4 regions of the Lysinibacillus sp. genome follow, and region 4 is predicted to be linked to each of the others. Evidence: riboswitches for the same ligand, from Rfam matches in the RefSeq annotation. Region 4 holds a riboswitch; each other region holds the start of a gene.
The links. Region 4 has a riboswitch for S-adenosylmethionine ahead of RT445_RS13930 (Na+/H+ antiporter NhaC family protein). Riboswitches for the same ligand answer to the same signal wherever they lie in the genome.

Region 1 (7,630 bases), on a different contig from region 4:
TCATGTATATTAATGGCATCGCGAACGACAAAATTGTCGCAGAGGTATTAGCTCGTTTAGACCGCATCAATATTGATGGCATATTGGAAAGTGGTTATATTGAGGATTTCATTCAGGATTCTAAAAATACCATGTTTCCAACTATCTACAACTCCGAACGTCCCGATGTCATTGCTGGTGAATTATTAGATGGGAAAGTAGCGATTTTAGTAGATGGAACACCCTTTGTCTTAGTGGTGCCAGCGTTATTTACATCTTTTTTACAGTCAGCAGAAGATTATTATCAGCATTGGATGATAAGCTCCCTGATCCGCATATTGCGCTTTTTTGGTATTAGTCTAGCATTAGTAGCACCATCACTGTATGTAGCCATTACAACCTTTCACCAAGAAATGCTGCCAACACCAATGTTAATCAGTATTGCATCGCAAAGGGAGGGCGTCCCCTTCCCAGCTGTAGTAGAGGCACTCATAATGGAGATTGCCTTTGAGGTTTTGAGGGAAGCTGGACTTCGTATGCCAAGAACAATCGGTCCTGCTGTGTCGATTGTAGGTACCTTAGTTATTGGTCAAGCAGCGGTTGAAGCAGGCATTGTTTCTGCTGTAATGGTCATCATTGTCGCCTTAACAGCCATTTGTAGTTTCCTCTTCCCTGCTTATGGCCTATCGAATACTATTCGTGTGCTACGGTTTCCATTAATGATTTGTGCTGCGATGTTTGGTTTATTTGGTGTAATGTTTGGCATTATGTTGATTATTCTACATTTATGTAGTATTCGATCATTTGGTGTACCTTATTTAAGCCCTTTTGCACCGTTAGTCCTGAAGGATCAAAAAGATGCCTTTCTATTATTCCCACGTAGAAAGTTACTAACACGACCTCGTTTAGTTAACCAGAAAAACATTGTCAGAGGCCATCAATATAAAGATGTAAAAAAGAGGTAATCACTACTGAATAAATGAGGAAATTAAATATGGCGAAAATAAAAGTGATCGGCTTACTTTGCATCCTCACTTTATTATTAAGTGGTTGCTGGAGTAAGCGTGAATTAAATGAATTAGCCATTGTCGTTGCACTTGGAATAGATAAAATAGACGATGCATATGAGGTCACTGTGCAGATTGTCGATCCTAGTGAAGTGTCGATGAAACAAGCCTCCACACAACGCTCCCCTGTTATTAGCTATCATGCGAGGGGTGAGACTATCTTTGAGGCTATTCGCAAAATGACAACACTTGCAGCACGGAAACCCTATTTTGCTCATCTGCAAGTAGTCGTCTTAGGAGAAGAGCTCGCAAAAGAAGGAATCAGTGAATCACTTGATTTAATTTCGAGGGATCATGAATTTCGAAAAGATTTCGATGTCATTATGTCTTATGAGGCTGCAGCAAAGGATGTGTTAAATGTACTAACACCCATCGAAAAGGTGCCTGCTAATAAAATGTTAAATTCACTTGAGGTTTCTGAAAAGGCTTGGGGCTCCACAATCGCTATTAATATAGATGAATTAGTTAACACATTAAGTAGTAAGGATAAAGGAGCATTAATTTCTGCGATTGAAATTCACGGCGATAAAAAATTAGGCGTCGATCAAGCCAATGTTCAGCGCGTCAAAACACCCGTTTTATTACAATACGCAGGTCTAGCTGTCTTTAAAAAGGATAAATTCATCGGATTACTGACAGAGGAAGAAAGTAAAAGTGTTAGTTTTCTCAGTGACAAAATTAAAAGTACCATTGAAATCATCGCTTGTCCGAAGAAAGGTACTTTATCTACAGAAATCACACATTCCAAAACAAAAGTAAAAGGCTCCTTTCAACATGGAGAGCCAGCAATCGATGTTCAAATTGAAGTGGAGCAGAACGTGGGAGAAGTAGAATGTGATATCGACCTTTCAAAACCTAAATCTATTGATTATGTGAATCAAAAAACAGCTCAAGGTATCAAAGGGCGAATCGAAGAAGCATTAGAGAAAATACAACAAAAATATGAAGTTGATGTTCTAGGATTTGGTGATACACTCCATCGGGCAGATGCAAAACAGTGGAAACAAATCAAAAATGATTGGCCAACTATCTTTCCAGAATTGCCGATTCATGTTCATGTGAAGGTGAAAACGCAAGGCTTAGGTACAATGCAAAACTCATTACTAAACAAACCAAAGGAGGAGTAACGAAGTGGTTCTAGCCGTTGCGATCTTGATCATCTCGGTCATCGTAGGCATTATTTTTATTCCAAAACTAAAAAAACAACAGGATACAAAGGGCATTGTTGTGTTCTCCATTTTGTTACTTATTGGTACGGCTTTAAATATGGCAATTGCCCTTAAAATCCATATTCCGAGCCCATTAGATTTAATAACATTTATATTTACACCGATTAGAGATTATATTTTGTCATTAAGCAAATAGAGAGAATGACTAAAAAAGGAAGGGATTCGATGGAAAAGGAAATCATTAGCTCAAGACAGTTTACAATTATTACCCTCCTTTATTCAATCGGTACAGCTATTTTAATTATTCCCGCTAGCATCACAAGTGCCGCTAAGCAAGATTCGTGGATTGCTGCCAGCATTGGGGTCATCCTCAGTTTACTGGTTATTAAATTATTTATGACGCTAGCCAACCAAACACCTTCTCTTAATTTTATTGAGGCAAACGAAAAAATACTCGGACCCTTTTTGGGGAAATTCACAGCCATTTGTTTCCTGATTCTAACCTTTCTTTCCGCTGGAGAATTACTCTATTTTATCGGGATATTCATGAAAACAGAAGTGATGCCGGAAACACCGACCATGGCGATTGCCTTGCTGTTTATTATTATCATTATGTATGCTGCCTATTTAGGCATTGAAACTTTTGCGCGGTCTGCAGAAATCCTCTTTCCGTTATTTGTCTTTATTTTTATTTTTTTTTGTTGTCTGTATTACCCCTCAGATTACGTTTGAAAATATTCAACCTGTACTCGAGGCAACAAAATCATCAATGTTTTATAGTATTATTCGTTTTATGAGTATTTTTTCCTTTCCATTAATTGTGTTATTAATGCTTTACCCTGCTGCGGTTAATGTACAGCAATCCGCGCAGAAAGGGTTTTATATTGGGACCATCTTAGGTGGATTTGTTTTAGTGACATTGATTGTGCTATCAATTCTTGTACTAGGTCCTGAAAATACGGCTTCTAGAACCTTTCCAAGCTATGCCTTAGCACAAAGAATATCGATAGGGAATTTTTTGCAGCGGATTGAGATTATAATGGCCTTTATGTGGATCTCATCCATTTATATTCGAACTTTTATGTATTTCTATACGACCGTTGTCGGCCTTGCCCAGATTTTAAAAATCAAGGATCATCGGCCTCTCATTATACCGATGGGGCTAATTGTTATTGGGCTTTCTCAAATAGTTCACCCAAACATTGTCCATTCGAACAAATATAATAATGAAATTTGGCCAATCTTTTCTTTTTTCATCACCATTCTATTACCGATCCTTTTACTAATTGTGGCGATTATTCGCAATCGCAAAGCGAAAGCTGAAACGAGCGAAATGCCCAAAGCAGAAACAAGCAATGACAATCAAAAAGTCTAATTTCTTTTAAATTAGCAAGAAATTAGACTTTTTATTTGAATCAAATATGATACTCAATTTCGTCAACAAAATCCCATTCATATGGTGTTTCTTGGTATACATAATAGTTCAACCAGTTCGAGAATAATAAATGGGTGTGGGCACGCCATGTATTAATAGGCTCTTTAGTTGGATCATCGTTTGGAAAGTAGTTTACGGGAACGGCGATATCAAGGCCCTTAGCCACATCACGACTGTATTCATCGGCTAGTGTTGTGGCATCATATTCCAGGTGACCTGTAATCATAATGTTTTTATTATCTTTTGATTGTACGATAAATACCCCTGCATCCTCCGAATAAGATAATAAGCGTAAATCTGGATGATTGCGTACATCGTCAATTGACACAGACGTATGGCGAGAATGAGGAGCGGTAAATAAATCACTAAAGCCCCGCACTAAATCTACCGTTAAATCGGTAATGACATGGGAATAGACACCAGAACATTTAGCTGAAAGCTCTACCTTTCCAATTCCATAGTGGTGATACAAAGCAGCCTGTGCTCCCCAACAAATATGTAATACGGATGTCACATTCTCTTTGGACCAATCCATAATTTCTGAAATTTCTTGCCAATAGTTGACCTCTTCAAAAGCCAATTTTTCTACTGGCGCCCCTGTAATAATCATGCCATCATAGCGTCGATGACGAATTTGGTTGAATGTCGTATAAAATAGCTGTAAATGAGATTTACTAACATTTTTTGATTCATGTGTGGCAGTGTTTAAAAACGTAATATTGACCTGTAACGGTGTATTCCCTAATAACCGTAATAATTGGAGTTCTGTTTTTTCTTTTTCCGGCATTAAATTTAAAATTAATATATTTAACGGACGAATTTGCTGTGTTTTCGCACGATCCTCTTCCATCACGAAGATTTTTTCCTCACGTAAATGTTCTCCAGCTGGTAAATTTTTCGGAATATTAATTGGCATCTTGCGTTCCCCTCTCTGTTTTCGCTCTCTTTTTCTAAAAATTAAAAAATCCCCCTCATTCCATACGAGATAGAATGAGAAGGATTTTTTTCACGTCCACTCTTATCTCTCAAAGGAATATCCTTTGTTGGAATTAGCACCTTTCTAACACATGTTAGAGGTTGCTGAAGCGTCATAGGGCCATATCCCTCAGCTTCTCTTGATAAGATTATTTAATTACCTTGAATTGTAACATGAACTAGTTAGAATATCAATAATTCATAGAATATTTTGTGATTCGCTATGCATGTTCTTTGTCCATTTGAAGTACACTAAGCTTGCTGTTAGTGGCTTTTCGATATTTAAAATTTATGGTAAACATGCCGTATTTATGTTACCATATAGCTTTAGTAAGAGAGAGGAACGTGAATAGTTTGATTAAAATTGAATTTCCAAAACCAGATGTAGTTATCCGTCAACGTGAACAAGAAGTAAAACCAGGTGATGTGCCAATCACACCTTATTTTGGCTTTATTGATTTCCATAAAATCACACGTGATAAAGGCGGCATTTTCTTATTCTATAATGACAAGAATGAGCTATTATTCGTTGGGAAAGCTCGTAAAATCCGTCAACGTATTAAAAAGCACTTTGAGGATAATGTATCACCGATGAAAAACCACCGTGATGAAGTGTTCAAAATTGAAGTCTATGAAGTAGAAGATCCAATGGAACGTGAAATTTACGAAACATATGCCATTAATACGTTCCGCTCCAAATACAATGTTGATAAAGTCTTTTATTAAGACAAATTACAAAAAGCCGAAATCTCATCAAAGTGAGATTTCGGTTTCTTTTTTCACAGGATGGTCATACGATCGATGGGTGTGTTTTGCTTGTTGATGAAGACCTCAATAAGGTTCTGTTCAGGGCTTTTCGATATTTTAAAAACATATGGTTGGGCCTCTTTTCGTTGCTCGCTGCCTTCATTAAGATGAATGATAAGTCTATTTTCCTCTACTTCCATACTTGCTAGTACATTCCCCTTTGAATAATAGACGAGATAATACGTCGCGTCATTTCATACAATAATTGAATATTGTCCTGAGAAACGATGTTTTTCTGAATATGTTCTGGTACGATAGGTAGTTCACGAATGCTGAGTGTAGTGGTAGGTGGCGTAGCATTACACGCTGCTAACATTAGTAGACACCCTAAACCTAGCAACACTAATTTATTCAGAATGCTCCCCTTTTCTCATCTTTATTCTAAGAAAAAACCTTTTCGCTCTTTCGCAATCCAATCCTCAAGCTCCTGATCATCGCGTTTTACTAGTCTATTGATAAGGACATCATGCCAAATATAATCCTCTAACAAATAGATATGGACAGGGTCATTAGTGATGAAGGCCGTTTCTTGCGCGGAAGGCGAGTGACCATAAATCATTTCCTGACCATCTACCGATAAAATAAACCAATGTGGAGTAGACGTTTTTTTCGTATAGTGTGTGGCCCTATGGCGGTCAATAGTCGCTAAATGTTCCTCTACATACAGTGTAATGCCATGCACAGGAATACGCTGTGACACTTCTTGAAGGTCTTGTCGTAGCGCATCGTACATATCTTCCCACATCGACAGAATCACTTTTTTCTTTGCTTTTCTTAAAAGTGACTGACAGTAATTGAGGATGGACTCCTTGCCCTTTAGCATCACGACTTTATGCTCCACTTCCTGAACATTTTCCTCTAGCTTTTCTAATTTCATACTTATCGACGAAAAATTTGATTGCCAGCGCTGCTCCATTTGCTGTAAAAATACGGACACGGGCATGGCTGAATAGGTCGTTTGTTCTGCGGTCTCTTCTTTCAACACGATCCCTTTTTCTACAAGGATATTTAAAATATCATACACTCTTGCACGCGGTATGCCAGAATTTTTGCTGACCTGATAGGCACTAACATGACTTTGTTGAACGAGTGCCGTATAGGCTTTTGCTTCATATTCTGTAAAACCCATATCTTTCAACTGGGTGATTAATTCCTCCATGTAATCCCTCCATTATCTTTATTATAGGCTACTGTTGTGAAGATTTGCCAATAAAAAAGTTAGGGTTTACAGCAGTAAATAAATTAGTTACTATTTCAGTAGTAACTAATTTAGAAGAGGTGTAATCATGGTTTTTGATGTCGATGTACATATTATCATTCTATTAATATCATTTGGATTTCTGGCAGCTTTTGTCGACTCGGTAGTTGGAGGAGGCGGATTAATTTCATTGCCGGCTCTACTGTTTGTTGGTCTTAACCCAGCGGCTGCTGTTGCCACTAATAAACTAGCAGGGGCAATGGGCTCACTAACATCCTCTATTTCCTTCTACCGTTCTGGTCAGCTGGAAATTCGCTCTGTCCTTAAATATTTTCCTCTAGCATTTATCGGATCATTATGTGGTGCATGGACTGTCCATCTCATCAACCCAGCATTACTAAAGCCACTAATGTTAGTCATGCTGGCAGCAGTGGGAATTTATACAATCTTTAAAAAGGATTGGGGTGCTGTCTCTACTGTAAAAAATTTATCTAAAACTCATTTATTTTTATTTATGCTGCTGTTATTTGCTATTGGTTTTTATGATGGCTTTCTTGGTCCTGGAACAGGCTCCTTTTTAATCTTTAGCTTCCTGCTGATAGGCTTTGATTTTTTAAAGGCAGCAGGCAATGCGAAATTTTTAAATTTAGCGAGTAATGTAGCTGGTGTGTGTATGTTTGCTTACTTAGGGCAAATTCATTATGTATATGGTTTAGTCATGGGGATCGCTCAAATTGGTGGAGCAATGCTCGGCTCAAAAATGGCGATTCAAAAAGGAAGCGGCTTTGTTCGTACGCTTTTTATCGTGGTGACGATGACATTATTAGCGAAAAACGCCTATGATTTTATGATGCATTAAATTAAAACACGCCACAGAATTGTAATCTGTGGCGTGTTTACTTTAAATCATTAATTGTTCATTTTTAAATTTATGACTAGTGGCAAGACTCACCATAACAAAAATAATGAAGGATGCCACAATTGGCAGCGTGACTGTATG
Region 2 (7,630 bases), on a different contig from region 4:
CGTTTAATCATCAATGTAGCAAACTAGCTATCCTCTTTTGGGTAGCTAGTTTTTGCGATACCAATAAATTGCAAAATAGAGAATCATAAAAGTGACGGATAAAAAAGCAAAACAGATGGATAGACTGATGAAAATGAGAGAAGTTCCTCCATTCAAAACAATTATGATGGTATACTACAGAAAAAGACAGTAGAGGAGCATATTAATGACTATTCAATTTATCCATTACCCTAAATGTACAACATGTAAAAAAGCGCAAAAGTGGTTAAATGATCATGAAGTTTCCTATGAAGAGGTACACATTGTAGAGCAACCACCTACAAAGGAAGAAATAACAGCTTTATGGCAGGCAAGTGGAATGCCTTTAAAGAAGTTTTTTAATACATCTGGTATGAAATATCGTGAGCTTGGTTTAAAGGACAAGTTGGCTGATATGACGGAAGAGGAACAGCTTGAGCTACTTGCTTCTGATGGTATGTTAATTAAACGACCTATCGTGACTGATGGAAAAAAAGTAACGTTAGGGTTTAAAGAAGCTGATTTTGAGCAAACTTGGAAATAGCCGTCTTGATCGTGATAAAGGGCTTACCTCTATTTGGAAGTGTAAGGCATGATCTGAATGAAAATAATGTCTCCGATGGATGTTTCTAATTTTTGAAGCGAACTCGAAAAAATATGCTTTCAATTACCTAGAGGTGTAATTGAATCTTGTTTTTATAGGAGAAGTATGGCACACTGAAAGTGAATATATTACATATTTATGGAGGGGTTTATTGCATGAGCACACCTAAAGACTTACGATACTCTGAAGAACATGAATGGGTAAAAGTAGAAGATGGAAAAGTACGTATTGGTATTACTCACTTCGCACAATCTGAATTAGGAGATATCGTTTTCGTTGAGCTTCCACAGGTTGGCGACGAAATCAAAACAGATGATCCATTCGGTAGCGTAGAATCAGTTAAAACTGTTTCTGAATTATATGCACCAATCTCAGGTACTGTAGTTGAAGTCAATGCAGATTTAGAAGATAGCCCAGAATTCGTTAATGAATCACCATATGAAAAAGCATGGATGATCGTTGTTGAGCCTGCTGATGCATCTGAAGTTGAAAAACTTATGACAGCAGAGCAATACGAAGAAATGATCGCTGAATAAGACAAGCTATAATCGAAAAACGTCGGAAACTACCGGCGTTTTTTGTTATATAATGACTTATAAGTGGGGATGTCTAATTGGAGGTGGCGTAATGTTCGAGGGAAAATGCTTGATCGTAGAAGGACGCTCAGATAAGCTACAAATTGAGCCTATTTTAAATGAGAATGTTACAATACTTTGTACGAATGGTACAATTGGTGTGCATCAATTAGAAGAGCTACTCGATCCTTATGAGGGCTGTGAGCTTTTCACTTTTTTTGATGCAGATACGTCTGGCGATAAGCTACGTGCATTAATGGACAGACATTATCCAGAGGCTGAGCATTTACGTACAATGCCAACATATAAGGAAGTAGAGACAACACCAAGAAAAGTGTTAGCGATGATTTTATTGCGCGCTCATTTCTCAATCCATAATGAATATATTTTGTAAGGTTGCGTGAAATCAATGGAAGAATGGTCAAAAGAGCAGTGGGAAGCGGCTATACAGTCGGGTGAAAAAGCTGCATTTTATTTATATACACCGATGTGTGGAACATGTGCGGTGGCATCAAAAATGCTGTCAGTTATTGAACAATTGCTGCCACAGCTTCAAATTGGCAAAGCAAATATCAACTTTCTAGAGCAGATTGCTTATGAGCATCAAATTGAAAGTGTCCCATGTTTACTTGTTACTGATGGCGGGAAAGTGACAGATAAAATTTATGCTTTTCAATCTGTACCTTTTTTGTACGAATTGTTAAAAAAATCAATTGACTGAACATTACTAGCGTGGTAAAGTATCAAATATATTACTAAAACATTAAATATATCGAACTCTTATGAAGAGCGGCGGAGGGAAGTGCCCTATGAAGCCCGGCAACCATCACCATGTGAAAAGGTGCCAAATCACCCAAAGATTTTTCTTTGAAAGATGAGAGAACGGTTTAACGTATCATACGTGACCCCTTCTACTTGTCTATGAGTGAAGGGGTTTTTTTATATAAGAAAAGGAGTATTCGCTATGATTCAGCTTCAAAATATTACGAAGAAATACAAAACAGCAAATGGCGAATTAACGGCAGTCAAAGACGTCAACCTTACTATAAATAAAGGTGAAATCTTTGGCATCATCGGCTATAGTGGTGCCGGTAAAAGTACCATGATTCGTTTATTAAATGGATTAGAGAAACCGACAACAGGAACGGTAACAGTAAACAATCTAGAATTTTCATCCATTAAAGGGCAAAAGTTAAGAGCTGCTAGACAAAAGGTAAGTATGATCTTCCAGCATTTCAATTTACTTTGGTCTAGAACAGTTGCTGAAAACATCGCTTTCCCTCTGGAAATTGCAGGTGTTCCAAAAGCTCAACGAGAAGCCCGTGTGAAGGAGTTAATCTCACTTGTAGGTTTAGAAGGACGTGATAAGGCATACCCATCACAGCTTTCAGGTGGTCAAAAGCAGCGAGTTGGGATTGCACGAGCATTAGCTAATAATCCAGAAGTTTTACTATGTGATGAGGCGACATCTGCACTGGATCCTGAAACGACAGATGCTATTCTTGACTTACTAGTTGATATCAATGAACGTTTAGGGTTAACGATCGTATTGATTACCCATGAAATGCACGTTATCCGTAAAATATGTCATCGTGTAGCCGTAATGGAGGCTGGTGAAATTGTAGAGCGTGGTGAGGTGTTGCAAGTTTTCCAAGCACCACAAGCAGCTATTACTAAGAAATTTGTAGCCCAGATTACCGACACAAAAGAAACAAAGGATACAGTGGAACAGATCAAAGCAAACTACCCAACTGGTCAACTTGTCAAGCTGATCTTTGTTGGTGAAAAAACGGAACAGCCCGTCATTTCACATCTTGTTAAAAAATTCGATGTGGAAGTAAGCATTGTTCATGGCAATATTTCGCAAACGAAAAATGGAGCATACGGTACACTTATTGTGCAAATTGATGGTTCTAAGGAAAATGTGGCTGATGCCCTACATTATTTAAATACAGTCGAAGTTCAAACGGAGGTGATCGCAAATGCTAACTAATCTCTTTCCGAACGTAGACTGGGAAAATATGTGGCAAGCTACGTATGAAACATTGTATATGACAGCTATTTCAACATTTGTCACATTTATTCTTGGATTGGTTATTGGTATCTTGCTATTTTTAACAAGTCCTAATCAGTTATGGGCTAATAAAATTGTTAACTTTTTAACGGGGTCACTCGTTAATATATTCCGTTCCATTCCATTTATCGTATTAATTATTTTATTAATTCCATTTACGAAGTTTTTACTTGGGACAATTCGCGGAGCAAATGCGGCTTTACCAGCCTTAATTATCGGTGCAGCTCCATTTTACGCTCGTATGGTTTTAATTGCATTACGCGAAATTGATAAAGGTGTCATTGAAGCAGCTCGTTCAATGGGGGCTAAAACGTCCACAATTATTTGGAAAGTCCTAATCCCTGAATCATTACCAGCTCTGATTTCTGGTATTACCGTAACGGCTGTAGCACTTGTTGGTTATACTGCAATGGCAGGGATTATCGGTGCAGGTGGTCTTGGAAACTTAGCTTTCCTTGATGGCTTCCAACGAAATCGCCAAGATGTGACATTAATGGCAACTATTTTGATCTTAGTAGTTGTATTTATCATTCAATGGATTGGTGATGTCATTACCGATAAAATCGATAAACGCTAGAAAGACATTAGAGGTTATTCCGGTTCTTACCGCTAACATATTTCAAACAAAGTAAAAGGGAGTGTCATAAATGAAGAAATTATTGGCAGGATTATTTTTATCAATACTTGTCCTAGCTTTAGCAGCTTGTGGTACTGATAAAAAAGAAGATGCAAATTCAGCATCAGATGATCAATCAGATAGCAAAGAAAACGTAACATTAAAAGTAGGTGCTTCTAACACACCACATGCTGTTATTTTAGAAAAGGCAAAACCGATTTTAGCAAAAGAAGGTATTGATCTTGAGATTGAACCATATACAGATTATGTTTTGCCAAACCAAGATTTAGAGTCAGAAGAAATTGATGCAAACTATTTCCAACATATTCCTTACTTAGAGTTACAAATTAAAGACAATGGCTATGATTTCGTTAATGCAGGTGGCGTTCATATTGAACCAATCGGTATTTACTCTAAAAAATATAAATCATTAGAGGACCTTCCTGAAGGAGCAACAATTTTACTTTCTAATTCAGTATCCGACCATGGTCGTATGCTATCATTATTAGAAGCAAAAGGCTTAATTAAACTAAAAGAGGGTATTGATAAAACAGCAGCTGAATTAAAGGATATTGAAGAAAATCCTAAAAACTTTAAATTCGATGCGAATACTGCACCAGAAATGCTTGTACAAATGTATGAAAATGACGAAGGTGATGCAGTATTAATCAACTCTAACTTTGCTATTGATAACGGCTTAAACCCAATCGAAGACGCTATTTCTCTTGAAGACAAAGAATCTCCATATGTAAACATCATTGCTGTACGTAAAGGTGATGAAACAAAACCAGAAATTAAAAAATTATTAGAAGTATTAACTTCGAAAGAAATCCAAGACTTCATCTTAGAAGAATGGAAAGGTGCAGTAGTGCCGGTAAAATAAGAATTGAAAATTCTTCAAAAGGGTACATAAGTTTAATGACTTATGTACCCTTTTGTGTTATTGAAAAAAGAGAATGTCACTTGAAAAAAGCGAGGCGGTTGCTTTTCATCTCGGTCATTGGGAAGCCCAACTTTCCTAAGAAAGGGTACAGATGATTAATTATCCTCAACTATGTACTTTTTATGACGTATAGGTATGTTCAGATATTGTCTAGTTATATTTTTTACTATAATACTGTTGTTAATTTATTAAATAAATGATAGAAAATAATAATATAGAAAAACAAATAGGGAGTGATTCTAATGAATGATATAAAATTCGCCCATGATATCATGCAAGAACATGAAGTAGAACGCTACTTTGAAATATGGCGGGAAAGTGTTATTAGATCACGCCTTACAATAACAGCAGTCTTTTTAAAAAGAGCTAATTCTACACAACCAAATGAAACCACGAATGATCAAGTTACCTCATTTTTACAATCGAAAATACGTAAGACAGATTTGCTTTTTCAATTATCAGATGGAAATCATTGGGGTATCTTTTTTTTACAAAGTAGTGATGTAGAAGCTACAGCATTTTTAAAACGAATATTTGCCATCCTAGAAGCAGAACGGAAGTTTCAACATATTGCATTAAAGGCCTCTATAACAGAAATAAGAAATAATAACGTTATCTTTGAAGAGTTGTTAAATAAAAATAAACAAATGCTATCAGAGGATGAGCAATTAACGTGGAGTATAGCACAAGTAAAAGATTATAGTGAGCAACCAACGGAATTAGTGAAAGTTAGTATTATTGAACAGAACGCTATTTTTAGACAAGTATTAGAGTCAACGCTAAAACAATTAGATATCCCTCATTTTACTCTGGATGTAAAGGCTTATGAGGATGGTTATAGCTTTTTACAATCGGATCATTATAAATCAGGGCATATGCATCTAATTCTTATGAATGATATTTTACCTCTAAAAAATGGCTTAGAAATATTGCATATCTTACGACATATGCCAAATGAAAAGAAATTTATTATTTATATGATGTCAGAACGCAATTCTGAAGGGGCAGCGCTTAATGCTTATGAAGGCGGTGTTGATGAATATATTGTCAAACCATTTAATTTACGTTTGCTCGAAGCCAAAATTAAAAGAACTTTTGCGAGGTTTTGGCTATGATCAAGCTGACTATTTCTACGCTTTTCGCAATAATTTCCTTCTTACTAGTTGTGCTCTTTATCTTTTTACTGTATTTACTTGTTCAGCGACAGCGTGAAAGCTATTTTGAAAAAGTTCGTGACCGTTATTTACAAAATTATTCTCAACTTTGGTATGATTACTTATTCAATAACGCACTATTTAGTATCGTATTGGTACCTAGAGGAAGGGCGCAAGTTGAAGCTATTGAAAGAATTTTTTCATCCTATTTAAAGAATATAAGGAATGAACAGTTGGAACTAAAAATTAAACAATTCTCCAATCAATATTTAAAAGCATTCTACGAAAAAGATTTATCAAGTAGACGATGGAGTATTCGAATGAATGCCCTCTATCGAATTGCAGACTTACAAATAGATCAATTGCTAATGAAGTGCCAAGAATTCGAAAAAAATAACATTACAGATGAAGAACATTTCCAGTTATTAAAAATATACTCCCTTTTCCAACCAGATTTATTTATGGAGAAAATAAAAAATTCCAATGTAAATTACGCTGAAAGTGAATATAGAAGACTGTTTGTATTATTAGATGATAATGTATTTATTCAATTTTTCCATGATTTTAATAGCTTGCCAGCTAATATGCAATTTGCTGTTATTGATACTGCTGCTGTAAAAAGAAAGATGGAGTATTTGGAGGAGTTAAAAAAATTATTAGACCATGATACGACGGAAATAAACATCAGAGCATTAAAAGGCCTTTATGAAATAGGTATTATTGATGAGATGGATCCCTTTATCCCTTTTGTGACTTCAGAAATGTGGGAAGCAAGGTTAATGGTTGCCAAAATTTTCAAGCATGTACCGCTTACTTACACTTATAGTTATTTAGAGCAACTTCTTCAAGATGAGAATTGGTGGGTACGTTCTCAAGCGGCAAAAACGATTGTAGAAGATCGACATGGTATAGCTAAATTACAGCAATTCATTGAATCCTCAAATGACCAATATGCAATTGAAATGGCCCAGGAAATTGCAGCGAGAAAAGAGGGGAAGTAAATGAAAATAATTGACTATTGCATGATGTTTTTTGGGGGCATTATTTTATTTTATATGCTGTTCGTTATCGTTTCATATTGTACAATGTTCATCATTGCTATGCTGGATTTAAGAAAACGCTATCGTCTCGATCTATCAGAGTATGATGATGCACATATAGATGCTTTTTATTCAAAACCCGTGTCGTTACTTGTTCCTGCTTACAATGAAGAAGTAGGGGTTGTAGATACAGTTTATTCATTATTGAATTTACGTTATCCTCAAACTGAAATTATCATTATTAACGACGGGTCTACAGATCAAACCCTTCAAACGGTCATCGAACATTTTCAAATGAAGCCAATCAACAAAATTGTCCGAACTAACATCCCTACAAAAGATATTAAGCAAATATATGAATCTGAAATCTATAAAAATTGTATTTTAGTTGATAAAGAAAATGGTGGTAAGGCTGATGCGTTAAATGTGGGTATTAATGTCTCTCAATATCCGTATTTTTGCTCCATTGATGGGGATTCCATTTTAGATGAAAAATCCTTGCTGCGGGTGATGAAGCCTATCATTTTATCTGATGGTGAGGTCATTGCAGCAGGTGGTAATATTCGTATTGCAAATGGCGCAAAGATGCAGTTTGGCTCTATTTAT
Region 3 (7,630 bases), on a different contig from region 4:
GGCAATCAAATGTATACATCGTATTATAAAATTTATCGCCTTTTTTTATTGATACGGAACCACCTACAATATGTACACCAAGTTCCTTCGCTAAGTGTGCCAAAAAGGCTTTCGTTCGCTCACCATTGACATCTGCTAAGTCAGGCAATTTCTCTAGTGCATAGCCTGTATTCCACATTTCAGGTAGCACAATGATTTCTGCACCTTGTTCTGCCGCTTCTCGAATCTTGTTTTCTGCTCGTGCAAAATTTTCTTCTACTTTGCCAAAGCCAACGTTTAATTGAATACAACCTATTTTCATATCTATTCCTCCTCTAGACAATTAACAGAAAAAGTAATACTATTTGCTTCATATTCTTCATTAATAATTATTATATTCTGAAAAAGGTGATCATGCATGGAATTCTCTAAAAAACTACAGCAACTACCTCCCCAATTTTTTGCGGCACTCGTCCAAAAAGTAAACAGTGCCCTAGAGGAGGGACGTGATGTCATCAATCTCGGGCAAGGTAATCCCGACCAACCGACGCCACCTCACATCATTCAAGCTTTACAGGAAGCAGCAGACAATCCTCAAAATCACAAATATTCGCCGTTTCGTGGTATCGCCGAATTACGCCAGGCAGCTGCCAATTTTTACAAACGGGAATATAATGTTGATATAAATCCCGACACGGAGGTAGCAATTCTTGGCGGAACAAAAATAGGTCTTGTTGAGCTACCTCTAGCCGTATTAAACCCTGGTGATACCATGCTATTACCGGACCCAGGCTATCCAGACTACTTATCAGGTGTAGTATTAGGTGATGTAAATTTTGAGGTTATGCCACTTTTTGCTGAAAATAATTTCTTACCTGATTATCATGCATTACCTAATGAAGTGAAAGAAAAAGCCAAGCTACTTTATTTAAATTACCCGAATAACCCTACAGGTGGTACAGCAACACTGGCATTTTTCGAAGAGACTGTTCGCTTTGCCAAGGAACATAATATTATCGTATCACATGATTTTGCTTATGGGGCAATAGGATTTGATGGCAATAAACCTATTAGCTTCCTACAGGCAGAGGGTGCAAAAGACATTGGTATTGAAATGTATACACTATCGAAAACCTTTAATATGGCTGGCTGGCGTATAGGCTTCGCCGTTGGTAACGCCGATATTATTGCGGCTATTAATCTCGTTCAAGATCATTTGTTTTGTAGTCAATTCCCTGCAATTCAGCAAGCAGCAGCAGTGGCACTAACAGCCTCTCAAGAATGTGCAGATGAACTAAGGGCTACTTATGAACGTCGTCGAAATGTATTAATTGAAGAAGCTCAAAGAATTGGCTGGCAAGTTACGGCTCCGAAGGGCTCCTTTTTTGCTTGGCTTCCTGTACCTGTAGGCTACACTAGTGAACAATTTGCTGATTTATTGCTAGAAAAAGCTGATATTGCAGTAGCCGCAGGCAATGGCTTCGGTCAATATGGCGAAGGGTATATACGTGTTGGCTTACTTGTCAGCGAGGAACGCTTACGTGAAGCCATTCACAGAATTGAACAATTACAATTATTTACCGCTTAATACTACTATGTCCTGTAGCATACATTCTCTACAGGGCATGCTATTTTTCGATTTTTCTTGGTAGCTCTAAACCTTGCTCTAGCGGATAAAATTGTATATGTCCTGTTTCTTCATCCAATCTACGAATATGCTGAACGCCTTGAATCTCAGCCAGTACAATGTCCGCTGTAATAACGGGATTTCTACCTTTCAGAAAGTGTCCCCCTGATACTACACCCCATTGATCACTCATCGAACCATGGAAATGTGTTTCATATCCTCCATCTCGTTTACAGACAACACCAGATCCTTGAATAAATTCGAGTGGTCCCTCTTTTTCAATGACTTCACTAAAACGGACTTTAATGTGCGATGTTTCATCAGGTACTAAATAAACAAAGCTACTTTTTTGGAAGCTCCCAATACAACTTACAATTGTAGCAGACTCTATATGATTCTCCTCACAGAGCGCCTCAATTCCTTCCATGATGTCTGTTCCCATTAGAATACGAGCACTAATAACCTTGCCAAATGAACCAATTCCATAATTTACTCTTACAGACATTGTTCTCCCTCTTTCATAACAAAAAATTATAATAATATAAAAAATTTTAAAAATATTTATTGACTTACTATACCCCATAAATTATATTAGTTCTATCGGAATTACAAAAAAATATTATAAATCTCTTATCAAGAGTAGCTGAGGGACTGGCCCTATGAAGCTCGGCAACCTCCTTTTTAAAAGGAAGGTGCTAAATCCTGCAAACGAATTTCGTTTGATAGATAAGAGAGGACATCTTTTTCATGAGCCTCTCTTAGTTTGTAAGAGAGTTTTTTTATTTTCAAAAAACCGATAAAAACATTTTGGAGGTCATTTTCATGAAAAAGAAAAATAAATTTTTAGTAGGTTTAGCAAGTCTTACATTAGTAGCAGCTCTAGCCGGTTGTGGCTCTAAAGAAGATAGTAAAGGTCAAGCTGAGGCAATCGATGAAAATAAAATCGTCGTTGGTGTCACTTCTGGCCCACACGAGCAAATTGCAGAAGTAGCAGCTAAAGTAGCAAAAGAAAAAGGCTTAGAAGTTGAGCTAAAGTCGTTTTCTGATTATGTTTTACCAAATACATCGTTAGCTGAAGGCGATCTCGATGCAAACAGCTACCAACATGAGCCTTTCTTGGACACATTTAATAAAGATCACGATACAGATTTAGTACCAGTAGGCAAAACTATTTTAAATCCAATGGGTATTTACTCTGAAAAATATAAATCATTTGATGATATTCCTGATGGTGCCACATTTGGCTTACCGAACGACCCAACAAATGGGGCCCGTGCCCTCTTTGTTTTACAAGAAGCTGGCTATATTAAGCTAAAGGATGGTGCAGACTTAACAGCCTCTATCCGTGACGTTGAAGAAAATAAAAAGAATTTACAGTTCATTGAACTAGAGGCGGCTCAAATTCCTAAACAGCTTAGTGAAGTAGATGTAGCAGCCATTAATACAAACTTCGCACTAGAAGCCGGCATTAATCCTAAAGAAGACTCTATTCTATTAGAATCTACTGACTCACCATACGTGAATTACATTGTAGTACGTGCTGAAAATGAAAACGACCCAACCATTAAAAAGTTTGTTGAGGCTTACCAATCTGAGGAAGTACGTCAATTCATTGAAGAAGAATTCAAAGGTTCTGTGATTCCTAGCTGGTAATATGCTTCTATTAGCAGAAGAATCTGCTGTATTCCTCATGAGAAAACGAGCAGATTCTCACTTTTAGAAGGACGAGAAAGGAGCAATATCGTATGATTCAATTACAAAATATATCGAAAGAATTTAAGACGAAAAAAGGGATCATTAAAGCTGTGGATGGAATCAATCTTCATGTGAAAAAGGGACAAATTCATGGGGTTATCGGCTATAGTGGTGCTGGTAAAAGTACACTTATTCGATGTGTCAATTTACTGGAACGTCCTACTTCGGGAAAAGTACTGATAGACAATGTGGACATTACAGCCCTTTCGCTAAATGAATTACGTCAAACACGACAAAAAATAGGAATGATTTTCCAACATTTTAATCTATTAAAAACTGCAACAGTTTACAACAATATTGCTGTGCCTTTAAAACTACTAGGCTATAACGACAAGGAAGTAAAAAACCGTGTAGCAAAATACGCCGAAATTGTAGGATTAACAGAGAAACTGGATAGCTATCCTAATCAACTTTCTGGTGGGCAAAAGCAACGAGTTGCTATTGCACGTGCCTTAGCACAAGAGCCAGAGATTTTACTTAGTGACGAGGCAACAAGTGCACTCGATCCTGAAACGACCGAGGCCATCCTTGAATTGTTGTTAAAAATTAACCGCGAGTTAGGCATTACGATCCTACTCATCACACATGAAATGAATGTCATTCAGAAAATATGTGATGAGGTATCTGTTCTCGAATCAGGTAAGGTCGTGGAGTTTGGTACTGCTATTGAGCTTTTTGCAAAACCGAAGCACCTTACTACTAGAAAGTTTTTAAATACAATTTCTCAGCGTAATTTATCCCCTTCACTCATTGAGCAGTTAAACGTTTCTGGAAGTGTCATTCGTTTAACATTCCTTGGTGATAGTACGGGTAAGCCATTACTAGCAGAAGTCACGAAGGTGTACGATGTGCAACCGAATATTTTAACAGCTAATATTATTGAATTAAAAAACGGCATTGTTGGGAATATCGTGGTGCATTTACATGGAGAAACCCATATCGTCCAAAAGGCCCTAACCTATTTTACAGAAAATGGTGTTGCGGTAGAAGAATTAGGAGGCGAATTCAATGAGTAGTATTCAAAGCTTCTTTTCAGATTGGTCAGATGTCATTGGAAAATCAATTATCGAAACATTCCAAATGGTCGGAATTTCGCTACTCTTCTCCATTCTAATTGGTATTCCCTTAGGGCTATTAATCGTTTTAACACGACCAGGTCAATCCTTTGAAAATAAAATTATCTATCAGCTTTTTAATCTCATCATCAATATTATTCGTTCTGTTCCATTTATCATTTTATTATTCTTCATCTTACCATTTACCAAATTAATTGTTGGTACAACGATTGGTGTTAAAGGTGTTATAGTCCCACTAGTTGTTTATACAGCTCCTTATATTGCACGCTTAATGGAATCTGCTCTTTTAGAGGTGGATTCAGGTGTGGTAGAAGCTTATACAGCAATGGGCATAAAACGTCGCCATATTATTTGGCATGTCCTATTACGTGAAGCACGCCCATCGATTATTTTAGGCTTAACGATTGCCACAATTGGCTTAATTGGCGCTACGGCAATGGCTGGAATGGTGGGGGCAGGGGGATTAGGTGACCTTGCCTACCGTTATGGTCATTTACGCTATGAGGTTGATGTTATGTATGCCACTGTCTTTATCTTAATCATCCTTGTTCAAAGCATACAATCCATCGGCAACCGCTTTGCTGCGAAATTAAAGAAAGACTAGGAGAATGACGATGACAACTGAAATTTACGTAGAAAAAAACGGCTATATCGCAACGTTAGTGTTAAATCGCCCTGATAAACGTAATTCTTTATCGAGGGCGATGTTTAAGGCCATAGTAGACCAGCTTGAGCAGTTACGTACAGATCCTTCTATTAAGCTATTAATTGTTCGCGGTATCAATGAAGTTGCCTTTTCATCAGGTGCAGATATTAGTGAGTTTTTAGATATTCGTTATGCTGCTGACAATGCCAAAGCCTATAACGATATAGCTTTAAAAGCCATTGATGCCCTTTATAAATTTCCGCACCCTACCATTGCAATGATTCAGGGCTTAGCGATTGGCGGTGGCTTAGAGTTAGCAAACGCATGTGATTTTAGATTGGCCACACCGAATAGTAAGCTTGGTATTACGGCAGCCAATATTGGTATTGTCTATAATCTTGAAAGCACTAAACGCTTAATCAATATTGTGGGTGTCGCCAAGGCAAAGGAAATTTTATATACAGCCAACATATTTACAGCGGAAGAAGGAAAAAGCATTGGTTTAATCACAGCCTTACATGAGCCAGAGGATATTGAAAATGCCACATTGCATTTTGCAGAGCATCTATTAAGTAAATCATCCGTTGCAAATGCAGGCATTAAAAAAATCATTCAGGCGATTGTAGATGGTGAAAACGAAGAGAACGAAGAACTGGCCCAAACCGTTCTTAATTCATTTAGTTCAGACGATTATAACGAAGGCATTCAAGCCTTTTTACACAAAAGAAAGCCTATTTTCAATAAATAAGTGAGGTAGTTACGATGACAAACACGACTGATGGCGATCTACTGTTAAAGAATATTACTGCACAAGCCCCCTTTCCCATTTGCTTTGCTGACCTAGAAAAGGCTGTTGCAGAAAAAATAGCAGCTGGACCCTTCGGCTATATACGTTCAGGTGCTGGGGGTGAACAAACTTTACACAACAATCGTGCAGCGTTTAAAAAATACTCCATTGTACCCCGCTTTTTAAATGATGTCTCTAATGTTGATACGTCGATTCATTTGTTTGGTAAAACCTATCCAACTCCATTGCTTTTTGCTCCAGTTGGCATGAATGGTATGGTTCACGATGAGGGAGAGCTTGCCGTTGTCCGTGCTGCCCAACATTTAAATATTCCATATATTCAAAGTACAGTTTCCACTTATGCGCTTGAGGAAGTTGCCGAAGCTGCTCCAACAGCAACAAAATGGTTCCAATTGTATTGGTCTACAAATGAGGCAATTGCGTATAGTATGGCTGCACGAGCAGAGGCAGCTGGATTTGAAGCAATCGTTTTAACGATTGATACGGTAATGCTTGGCTGGCGAGAAGAAGATGTGCGCAACCAATTTTCACCACTAAAGCTAGGCTATGCAAAAGGAAATTATATGAATGATCCTGTTTTTACTGCCTCATTGCCTGATGATTCATTTGAGTCCTATGTACAGGGGGTTCTGCAAAATGTCTTCCACCCCACACTCAATTGGGAACATGTTCGAGAGTTAAAGCGACGCACTAATCTTCCAATATTATTGAAAGGAATTTTACATGCTGAAGATGCAAGGTTAGCAATCGACAATGGCATCGATGGCATCATTGTTTCCAACCATGGTGGTCGTCAACTAGATGGTGTGATCGGTTCTCTGGATGCCCTTCCTGCTATTGTGGAGACAGTAAATGGACAAATTCCGATTATTTTAGATAGCGGTGTGTACCGTGGTATGGACGCACTAAAAGCACTTGCTTTAGGTGCAGATGCTGTTGCGATTGGACGTCCATTTGTTTATGGACTAGCTCTTAATGGACAACAAGGTGTCGAGAAAGTGATGACCAATCTTTATGATGAGCTAAAGGTTTCCATCGCGTTAGCTGGTGTGACCTCAGTCAAGGGGTTACGTAACATCACATTAGTCAAAATTGATGGGACTGAAGATAAATGAAACAGGCATTAAAGGGAATAAGAGTTGTTGATTTATCCCAAGTATTAGCTGGTCCTTATTGCACAATGGTCCTAGCAGATATGGGCGCGGAAGTAATCAAAATCGAAAAATATCCTAATGGCGACGATACACGTACAATGGGTCCTTTTATTAGTGAAGAAAGCCATATGTATATGATGGTCAATCGCAATAAAAAAGGCGTTTGTATCAATTTAAAAACGGCTGAGGGACTAGCATTATTCAAAGAGCTTATTCAATCTGTAGATGTCCTTGTAGAAAACTATCGACCTGGTGTCACGAAAAAGCTTGGCATTGATTATGACACTTTAAAGAACATCAACCCTGGCCTTATTTATTGCTCCATTTCAGGTTATGGTCAAACAGGTCCTTATAGCCAAAAAGGTGGCTATGACATTATGGCCCAAGGATTAAGTGGCTTAATGCATATGACTGGCGAAGCGGAAGGCCGACCTGTAAAAGTAGGCTTTGCCGTCAATGATATTGCTGCTGCTCAAACAGCATTACAATCGATTTTGATGGCTTATATTTATAAGCTGCGCAGTGGTGAGGGGCAATATATAGATGTCTCTTTAGTAGAGTCCGGACTTGCATGGACTGTTTGGG
Region 4 (7,630 bases):
AAGTTTTACGATGTTAGCAGCTTGAGGTCCGCGTTGGCCTTCTTCTACTGTGAATTCAACTTTTTGGCCTTCTTCAAGTGATTTGAAACCTTCACCTTGGATTGCTGAGAAGTGAGCGAATACGTCTTGTCCGCCTTCTACTTCGATGAAGCCAAAACCTTTTTCTGCATTAAACCATTTTACTGTACCTTGTGTCATAATCAATGACCTCCATTTTAAACTTATTAAATAAAATCATAATACTTTAAAAAAAACACATACTACAAAAAGTATTAATCAAAAAACGAATACTCTTTGTAATATGTGAATTCATTGTTTGTTTACGCACGATTTTATTAACTTAACTATATAACAAAAAATTATATTTGTCTAGTCCAAACGTAAATTTTTTTAAATTTGGTCTTGGAAACCAATTTGGTTAAAACCTTTGATCTTGTCTAATTAAAGTGATTTACTAAAAATTCACAACATAAAAGGGACATTTTTTTGTATAAGTAGCCTTTTTTTACACAAATTAATAGGGAGTGTATCGCACGCACTTATTTGGTTGTGACGCTAGTTGACCGTCACAGCCTCCCCATTTGTTACTTAGGGTCACTTTAAAGCCCGGTGACCCTAAATTATTTCTTCACCTGTTGAAGCAAAGAAAAAAGCATCTCTTTTAAAGATGCTTATTGAGACAATTCTTCAGATGAAGTTTTTTCAAACTCTAATATATGTCCATCTATTTTTGCTTTTTCTTGTTCCTCGATAAATTCTTCTTTTAGTTCATCAAGTCTGGAATTATGTGTTTTTTGATAACCCGGAAATAGATTGTAATCTACTGGTTTCCCCATAAGTTCACCTCTTATCTCAGTTTTTATTTTATTATAGGGTATATTGATATTTTCTGACAATTGTTTATACTCTTTTTGATTATATGGACTGACAAGACACTACAACTGAAGCCTTATAAATCATTGATAAATATACATAATGGCCTAGGAAAATATTATTTGAATACTATGATTTCATTAAACCTTTATTAATATAAATGTCACTATTAAAATAAAAACACTCATTTGACGTTTCTATAAAATAGGTGTTCAAGATTACCCCTCTCCCCTCCCCATATATGATGAAAAAATCTTAAGAAATCTTCATAAATATTCTCAATAATTATTAATAATTGCCATTTACAATAATGAAGGTCGACAGTCAACACATGTTTTATGTGTGTGGACCATGAACAGAATCAATTAGTTGGGAGCGTTTTATCTTGGGAGTAACAGAAATTATTATTAATATTCGAATTTTAATGTTGCCCGTCATCATTATTATTGGCATTGAGTTTTTGCTTATTGCCCTCTATTATTTCGTTTATTATAAAAAACAACCATCCGAACGAAAAAAACTAAGTATTACTAAAATGATGCTTGGCGCACTCTTCATTGGGTATATCGTATTTGTATGTGAGCTAACGATTATTGGACGTGGTTCTTCTCATTTCCTAGAGATGAATCTTCAACCATTCAGTGGTTATATCGATGCCTGGAAAAAATACTCGTTACGTGATCTTCAAAATTGTATTTTTAATATATTAATGTTTGTGCCGCTTGGGATTTTCTTACCCTTACTTTTCTCTAAATTTAAAGCTTTTAAGAGGCTTTTCCTTGTAGTCGTATGTGCTACACTTTCAATTGAAACATACCAAACACTTACAGGAGCAGGGATTTTCGAGCTTGATGACTTATTCAACAACTCACTTGGTGGGGTTATCGGATACCAATTATACAGACTAGGGGCTTCTATTGTTCATCACAAAAAAGTAAAAATAAAAAGTCTTGTTGGAACTTTGGCTATCCCTCTTATCATGGGATTGATTTTTATTGGGATGTCATTGGTATATGCTCAACAAGAATTTGGACATCTGCCAATAAACGCTTATACAAAATCCAATATGTCAGGTGTTCATGTATCTACTTCATTGCAATTAGACTCAAACCCTACTGTTGCGCCCGTTTATAAAAAAATTATTTATAATGAAGAAGTTGAAACATTGTTGCAAGATAAATTAGGGTTATCGGAGTTGAGTGCAAAGAATTATAAAGACGACCGAGAAATTTTATTGCAAGACAAAGCAGGTATGCAATATACATTATTTATAAGTTCAATGGGGAATTGGTCGTTAACAGCGAATAATTATTCGCAGCAAGCGACATCGACTGGTCAGGAACACTTGATTGATAAGGCGAAGGCATTGATGGACGAACTTTCTATCCTCCCTCAAGAAGCAGAGTTTTCTGTACTGGAAAACGGGGAATTTGAATGGAATCTTCCAGATCGTCCCGATTTAAATGTCGACTATTGGTATGGGGATGTAGTTCTTGATCTTACACAAGATGGACGTGCATATTCATTAGCCTATAATGTTCAAAGAAATCAATTTACACGGGAAGTAGATATCTTGTCCCCTGCTGAAGTATATGAGCAAATAAAGAATGGAGAATTTCCTCAAATAAAGTATAATGCACTCGTTACAGAAGAAGAGCTGGTTCTAAAAAAAGACGATCAGCTTGAAATTGAATTAATCGAGCTAACGTATATGTATGACACAAAAGGTTTCTATCAGCCAGTATACAACGTTTCTGGAACATTAAACGGAAACAACTGGTTTACACTAATACAGGCAAGAAAGTAATCCTTCTAAATCTAAACCATTACTTTAAGAGATGAAAAAGACCAGCTAAGCTAAAATTTTGCTTTGCTGGTCTTATTTGAGCTTTAGGCTTTCTTTTTTGAAGGGTATCCGATAGAAATAGCTATCATTCCGCAAATACCAATAAGAATGGGATAGATCGAGTATTGCAGCATACTTACTGGTGATATTTTGGCCACGCTTGCGGCAGCAAGGAATTGAGCCCCATACGGCAGAAGCCCTTGGACTGTACAGGAGAAAATATCTAATATACTTGCGGATTTTCTTGGCTCAATGTCATATTGTTCAGCAATATTTTTAGCAAGTGGCCCAGCAATTAATATCGCAATTGTATTATTAGCAGTAGATAAATTCGTTAAACCCACAAGGCTAGCAATGCCGAATTCAGCACCCTTTTTCGATTTAATTCTACTTGTCGCAAGGTGCAGCAAAAAGTCAATGCCTCCGTTAAACTTAATAACCTCTACCATTCCAGCTATTAATATGGCAAGAAAGGCGATTTCATACATACCGGACATGCCTTCTCCAATCGTTTGCAGAAGGCTCATCAAGTGATAGCTACCATCTACTAAGCCAACAGCACCTGCAAGGACAATCCCTAGTGCCAGCACAAGGAAAACATTCATCCCAGATAACGCTAAAATGATCACTAAAACATATGGTACAATTTTAACCCAATTATAGCTTACATGCGCCACTTGTGCTGTTTCACCCATTGAAATGATTGCTAAAATAATGCTCGTTACAATCGCTGCTGGCAATACAATCCAAAAATTAACCTTAAACTTATCCTTCATTTGTGCGCCTTGTGAACGTACGGCAGTAATGGTTGTATCTGAAATAAAGGATAAATTATCACCAAACATTGAGCCACCAACAACAGCCGCCATCACTAAAGCAATAGAAAGGTCTGTAAGATCACTTATTCCAACGCCTATTGGAGCTAATGCAACAATCGTTCCCACGGATGTACCCATTGAGAGGGAAATAAAACAGGCAATGATGAACAAGCCCACAACCAGTAAGTTTTGCGGAACGACCGATAAAGCAAAGTTAACAGTGGAATCTACTGCCCCCATACCTTTTGCAACCTCTGAAAAGGCCCCAGCCAAGAGAAAAATAATAACCATCATCATGACATTTAAATTCCCTGCACCTTGACAAAAAATATCAACTTTTTTCGTAAACGATTCTTTTCGATTCATGGCTAGAGCCACAGCACCTGCAATGGTGATAGCAACAATGACAGGAAAGGCATAAAAATCACCTGTAATAACCCCAGAACCAATAAATAATATCATAAAAACAACAAATGGGATCAGCGCCCATGGATTCTCTTTCTTCACTGTTTTACCTCCAAAAAAATTAAAATCAGCCTTTTTCCATAAAAAAAGGCCTCATCTTGAATGAACAAGAAGAGGCCTTATATTGAAAATACACCTCTTATCTATCAAGTCATTTCTTGCTGGATTTGGCACAGTAACTTAATGACTAAGTTCCGCTGCCGAGATTTCATCGGGCCAGTCCCTCCATCTCTCTTGATAAGAAGAAAAAATATTATTTTTTTGACACAATATTAAAAGATTAAAATAAAAAATTAATATTTGCAACAAGTTTTTTCTTTAACTTCTATACGTACATAGATTTTCCGATTAATCTTAGAAGAAATCTGCTTATTGTAGCTGATTTTGTGTATTACTGAATAACGCCGATAGCGGATATTCCATCTTGCTCCTCGGGTATTCATCCTGCTTCGCGGGTATTTCACCTTACTCCGCGGGTATTCAGCCTTGCTCCGCGGGTATTTCGCCTTGCTTCGCGGGTATTCAACCTTGCTTCGCGGGTATTCAGCCTTGCTCCGCGGGTATTTCACCTTGCTCCGCGGGTATTCAGCCTTGCTCCGCGGGTATTCAGCCTTGCTCCGCGGGTATTTGCCTGCTAAATAATAGAATATAATCCCAGGTCGCTTATTGTGCAACTAACAAAAAACCAGGTGCTCTTCTAAGAAGAACGCCTGGTTTTATTGTGAAAGTGAATCTTACTAACTTACTTAGTTTTGATTCGTTATAATACTACGCTAAGTTGAGGCAATGAACAAGTTAAAATATTTTCCAACAAAATTTTAGGGAATTTTTATGTTTTTTCGAGCATTTCAGGAACCCGTTTCAAAGGTATTAAATTTTGTAGTGCTCATTATTTTCTTTAAAGTAAGTAATAATAAAGTCCCGTAACTGTTGAACGGCAGCTGACGAGATGGAATTTTTTACCCAGGACAGACCTACTGTATACGTTGGATGCATATTAGCTATTTTTACATAATGTAAATTGAACTTTCTACAAACCGATATGGGCAACAAGGCTACACCCTGTTCCAGCTGGATAATTTCTGCCAGGAGGGTTGAATCTACTTCATAGTTTTTGATAGGCATAAATCCCGCTCTTTCACAAAGTGACGTTGTAAAACGGCTATATTCTGCATTGTTGGCTAAGGAAATAAAGGATTCATTTGCAAACTTAGCTAGAGAAACCTCTGATTGACCAGCCAATGGGTGATTAGAAGGCAACACAAGTACTACATCCTCTGCCACAAGCACACAGGTTTCAATTTCTTCATCAATGATTGGAGGGCCAGCTATGCCCAGATCAATATCCCCTTTCTTTAAATTTATACGTATATCATCCCTTGTCTCAATTCCCTGTTGAATTTTGGCATGAGGAAAATCATTAATATATTGACTAATTAGTCCAACGAGAAATCGGGTATTTGATATGGCTATTTTAACTGTACGAGCATTGATTTCATCAAGTGATTGAATATCCATTTTTGCATTTTCTAGTTCGATAAATACCTTATTAACATGCTTGAGCATAATCTGTCCTGCAGCACTTAATTCAATATTTCTTCCTTTTCTATGAAATAATTTTGTGCCTAGTTCATCCTCCAGACGTTTTATAGTCAAACTTAAGGATGGCTGTGCAATATTTAACTGTTGAGCCGCCTTCGAAATATGCTCTGTATTTGCTACTGTTTGAAAATACTTCAATTGTAAAAGTTCCATTTCGCTTAAGCCCCCTAATTCATTTATCTAAATAAATATATTTATATCTTATTATGTATTAGACGCAATGTAAAATCCGCATTAAAGTAGTTATTGTAAGAAGACAAAGTTGAAAGAATGGTGGTTTTTCATGAGAAAAGATGAAGTAATGAGACAATTCACAACACCGTTGGATGCAGGTGCTTATCCCATTGGACCTTATCGCTTTTATAACCGTGAATATTTAAATATCGTCTATAAAACAGATATGGAAAAACTTAAGAAAATTGTTCCAGAACCATTGGAAGTGAAGGAGCCCTTTGTCAAATTTGAAATCATGAAAATGCCAGATGTTACAGGGCTAGGTTCTTATACAGAGTGTGGTCAGGTCATCCCTGTTAGCATGGATGGTGAAGAAGGTGATTATTTACATGCAATGTATGTTGATAGTCTCCCCGCCATTGCCTCTGGTAGAGAAATTGCTGCGTATCCTAAAAAATTAGGTAAGCCTAGTTTATTTGTAGATTCTGATACATTAGTTGGTCTCTTAGATTATGGTTCATTAAGAGTGGCTAATGCAACAATGGGATATAAACATTTCCCACTGGATCATCAAGAGGCACTGAAAGAAATTATCAAACCCAATTATATGTTGAAAAAGATGCCTGGTTATGATGGACGACCAAGAATTTGTGAGCTAGTGAGAAGTGAAATTACGGATATTAAAATACTGGGAGCATGGTCAGGTCCAGCGAGACTTGAACTTTTTGCCCATGCACTTGCCCCAATGGCTGATCTACCAGTGTTAGAAGTTGTATCAGCTTCCCATATTGTTACAGAACTATCGTTGGCATCACCTACTGTTGTCTACGATTATTTAACTGAAAAATAGAAAGAACACTAATCCATACATTATCTAATCAAGCAATGACGCCGTATGGAACTATGCAGATGAAGCTATTAGAGAAACAACGTGACAAAATACAAATAGCTAAGCTTAATTGAATAATTAAATAAACCAAGGAGGCATTTAGATGAGAATCGCCGTTTTAGGAGCAGGATCTTTAGGAACAATCGCTGGTGCATATATTGCTGCCGGTGGACAAGATGTCGAATTAATTGATGTTTATCAAGAACATGTAGACGAATTGAATCAATCAGGGGCAAAAATAACAGGAACTACTGACTTTCAAGTGAAAGTAAAAGCCATTACGCCTAAAAATATGTCAGGAACTTATGATTTAGTTTTACTGTTAACAAAACAATTGTATAATGACTCGGTTTTACAAGGCTTACTACCATTTTTAAATGAAACAAGTGTCGTTCTTTCTTTACAAAATGGGATTCCAGAAGAAAAAGTCGCTGCAATTGTAGGGCGAAATCGTGTGATTGCTGGATCAGTTGAGTTTGGTGCTACATTCATTCAACCGGGCATATCTAGTTTGACAACAGAATATAACCACTTCAAACAATATGCATTTCAAATTGGTGAATTAAATGGAGAAACAACAGAAAGAATTAGACAAATACAAACAATTTTAAATCTTGTAGGTGGCACACACATCTCAGACAATTTAGTTGGCACAAAGTGGTCTAAACTATTAATTAACAATGCTTTTAGTGGTCTTTCTGCCGCGCTCAATACGAATTTTGGTGGCGTTCTTGATCATGAGACGAGTAGTATTAGCGCCGTGCATATTGCGGATGAAACGATAAAAGTGGGGCATGCTGCTGGAGTACAATTTGCCAAAATGAATGGCTTCGATATAGCTTCATTAGAAGTGAAAAAGGCTCATGATATCCCTGAACGTGTCAAAGCCTTCCAACAATTGATGGCATCCTCTAAACTACTTAAAGCAAGTATGCTACAGGATTTAGAGAAAAAACGTAAAAC

Region 1: it holds a riboswitch for S-adenosylmethionine, as region 4 does, so the genes downstream of both, metA (homoserine O-acetyltransferase MetA) here and RT445_RS13930 (Na+/H+ antiporter NhaC family protein) in region 4, are expected to answer to the same signal.
Region 2: it holds a riboswitch for S-adenosylmethionine, as region 4 does, so the genes downstream of both, RT445_RS16225 (methionine ABC transporter ATP-binding protein) here and RT445_RS13930 (Na+/H+ antiporter NhaC family protein) in region 4, are expected to answer to the same signal.
Region 3: it holds a riboswitch for S-adenosylmethionine, as region 4 does, so the genes downstream of both, RT445_RS00330 (MetQ/NlpA family ABC transporter substrate-binding protein) here and RT445_RS13930 (Na+/H+ antiporter NhaC family protein) in region 4, are expected to answer to the same signal.

What each region holds. Positions count from the first base shown of each region.
Region 1 covers NZ_DAMDAY010000036.1:18,865-26,494, forward strand. Annotated here, with positions in the region: gene RT445_RS09940 (spore germination protein) at 1-944, shown strand, start outside; gene RT445_RS09945 (Ger(x)C family spore germination protein) at 974-2,173, shown strand; gene RT445_RS09950 (hypothetical protein) at 2,178-2,411, shown strand; partial or broken gene RT445_RS09955 (GerAB/ArcD/ProY family transporter) at 2,441-3,590, shown strand; gene metA (homoserine O-acetyltransferase MetA) at 3,631-4,566, opposite strand; SAM riboswitch class I at 4,666-4,775, opposite strand; gene RT445_RS09965 (nucleotide excision repair endonuclease) at 4,980-5,351, shown strand; gene RT445_RS09970 (hypothetical protein) at 5,578-5,748, opposite strand; gene RT445_RS09975 (TrmB family transcriptional regulator) at 5,809-6,591, opposite strand; gene RT445_RS09980 (TSUP family transporter) at 6,719-7,489, shown strand; gene panF (sodium/pantothenate symporter) at 7,532-7,630, opposite strand, start outside.
Region 2 covers NZ_DAMDAY010000083.1:4,046-11,675, reverse strand. Annotated here, with positions in the region: gene RT445_RS16250 (acyl-CoA dehydrogenase family protein) at 1-7, shown strand, start outside; gene RT445_RS16245 (arsenate reductase family protein) at 206-562, shown strand; gene gcvH (glycine cleavage system protein GcvH) at 778-1,158, shown strand; gene RT445_RS16235 (toprim domain-containing protein) at 1,250-1,591, shown strand; gene RT445_RS16230 (thioredoxin family protein) at 1,607-1,918, shown strand; SAM riboswitch class I at 1,975-2,078, shown strand; gene RT445_RS16225 (methionine ABC transporter ATP-binding protein) at 2,162-3,190, shown strand; gene RT445_RS16220 (methionine ABC transporter permease) at 3,180-3,848, shown strand; gene RT445_RS16215 (MetQ/NlpA family ABC transporter substrate-binding protein) at 3,919-4,770, shown strand; gene RT445_RS16210 (response regulator) at 5,073-5,945, shown strand; gene RT445_RS16205 (HEAT repeat domain-containing protein) at 5,942-6,985, shown strand; gene RT445_RS16200 (glycosyltransferase family 2 protein) at 6,986-7,630, shown strand, end outside.
Region 3 covers NZ_DAMDAY010000001.1:69,853-77,482, reverse strand. Annotated here, with positions in the region: gene RT445_RS00345 (carbon-nitrogen family hydrolase) at 1-301, opposite strand, end outside; gene RT445_RS00340 (pyridoxal phosphate-dependent aminotransferase) at 398-1,567, shown strand; gene RT445_RS00335 (PPC domain-containing DNA-binding protein) at 1,608-2,111, opposite strand; SAM riboswitch class I at 2,234-2,339, shown strand; gene RT445_RS00330 (MetQ/NlpA family ABC transporter substrate-binding protein) at 2,429-3,259, shown strand; gene RT445_RS00325 (methionine ABC transporter ATP-binding protein) at 3,352-4,377, shown strand; gene RT445_RS00320 (methionine ABC transporter permease) at 4,370-5,041, shown strand; gene RT445_RS00315 (enoyl-CoA hydratase/isomerase family protein) at 5,052-5,831, shown strand; gene RT445_RS00310 (alpha-hydroxy acid oxidase) at 5,846-7,006, shown strand; gene RT445_RS00305 (CaiB/BaiF CoA transferase family protein) at 7,003-7,630, shown strand, end outside.
Region 4 covers NZ_DAMDAY010000064.1:949-8,578, forward strand. Annotated here, with positions in the region: gene RT445_RS13915 (cold-shock protein) at 1-198, opposite strand, end outside; gene RT445_RS13920 (hypothetical protein) at 672-836, opposite strand; gene RT445_RS13925 (VanZ family protein) at 1,259-2,680, shown strand; gene RT445_RS13930 (Na+/H+ antiporter NhaC family protein) at 2,764-3,999, opposite strand; SAM riboswitch class I at 4,139-4,246, opposite strand; gene RT445_RS13935 (LysR family transcriptional regulator) at 4,873-5,757, opposite strand; gene RT445_RS13940 (acetoacetate decarboxylase) at 5,888-6,628, shown strand; gene RT445_RS13945 (ketopantoate reductase family protein) at 6,771-7,630, shown strand, end outside.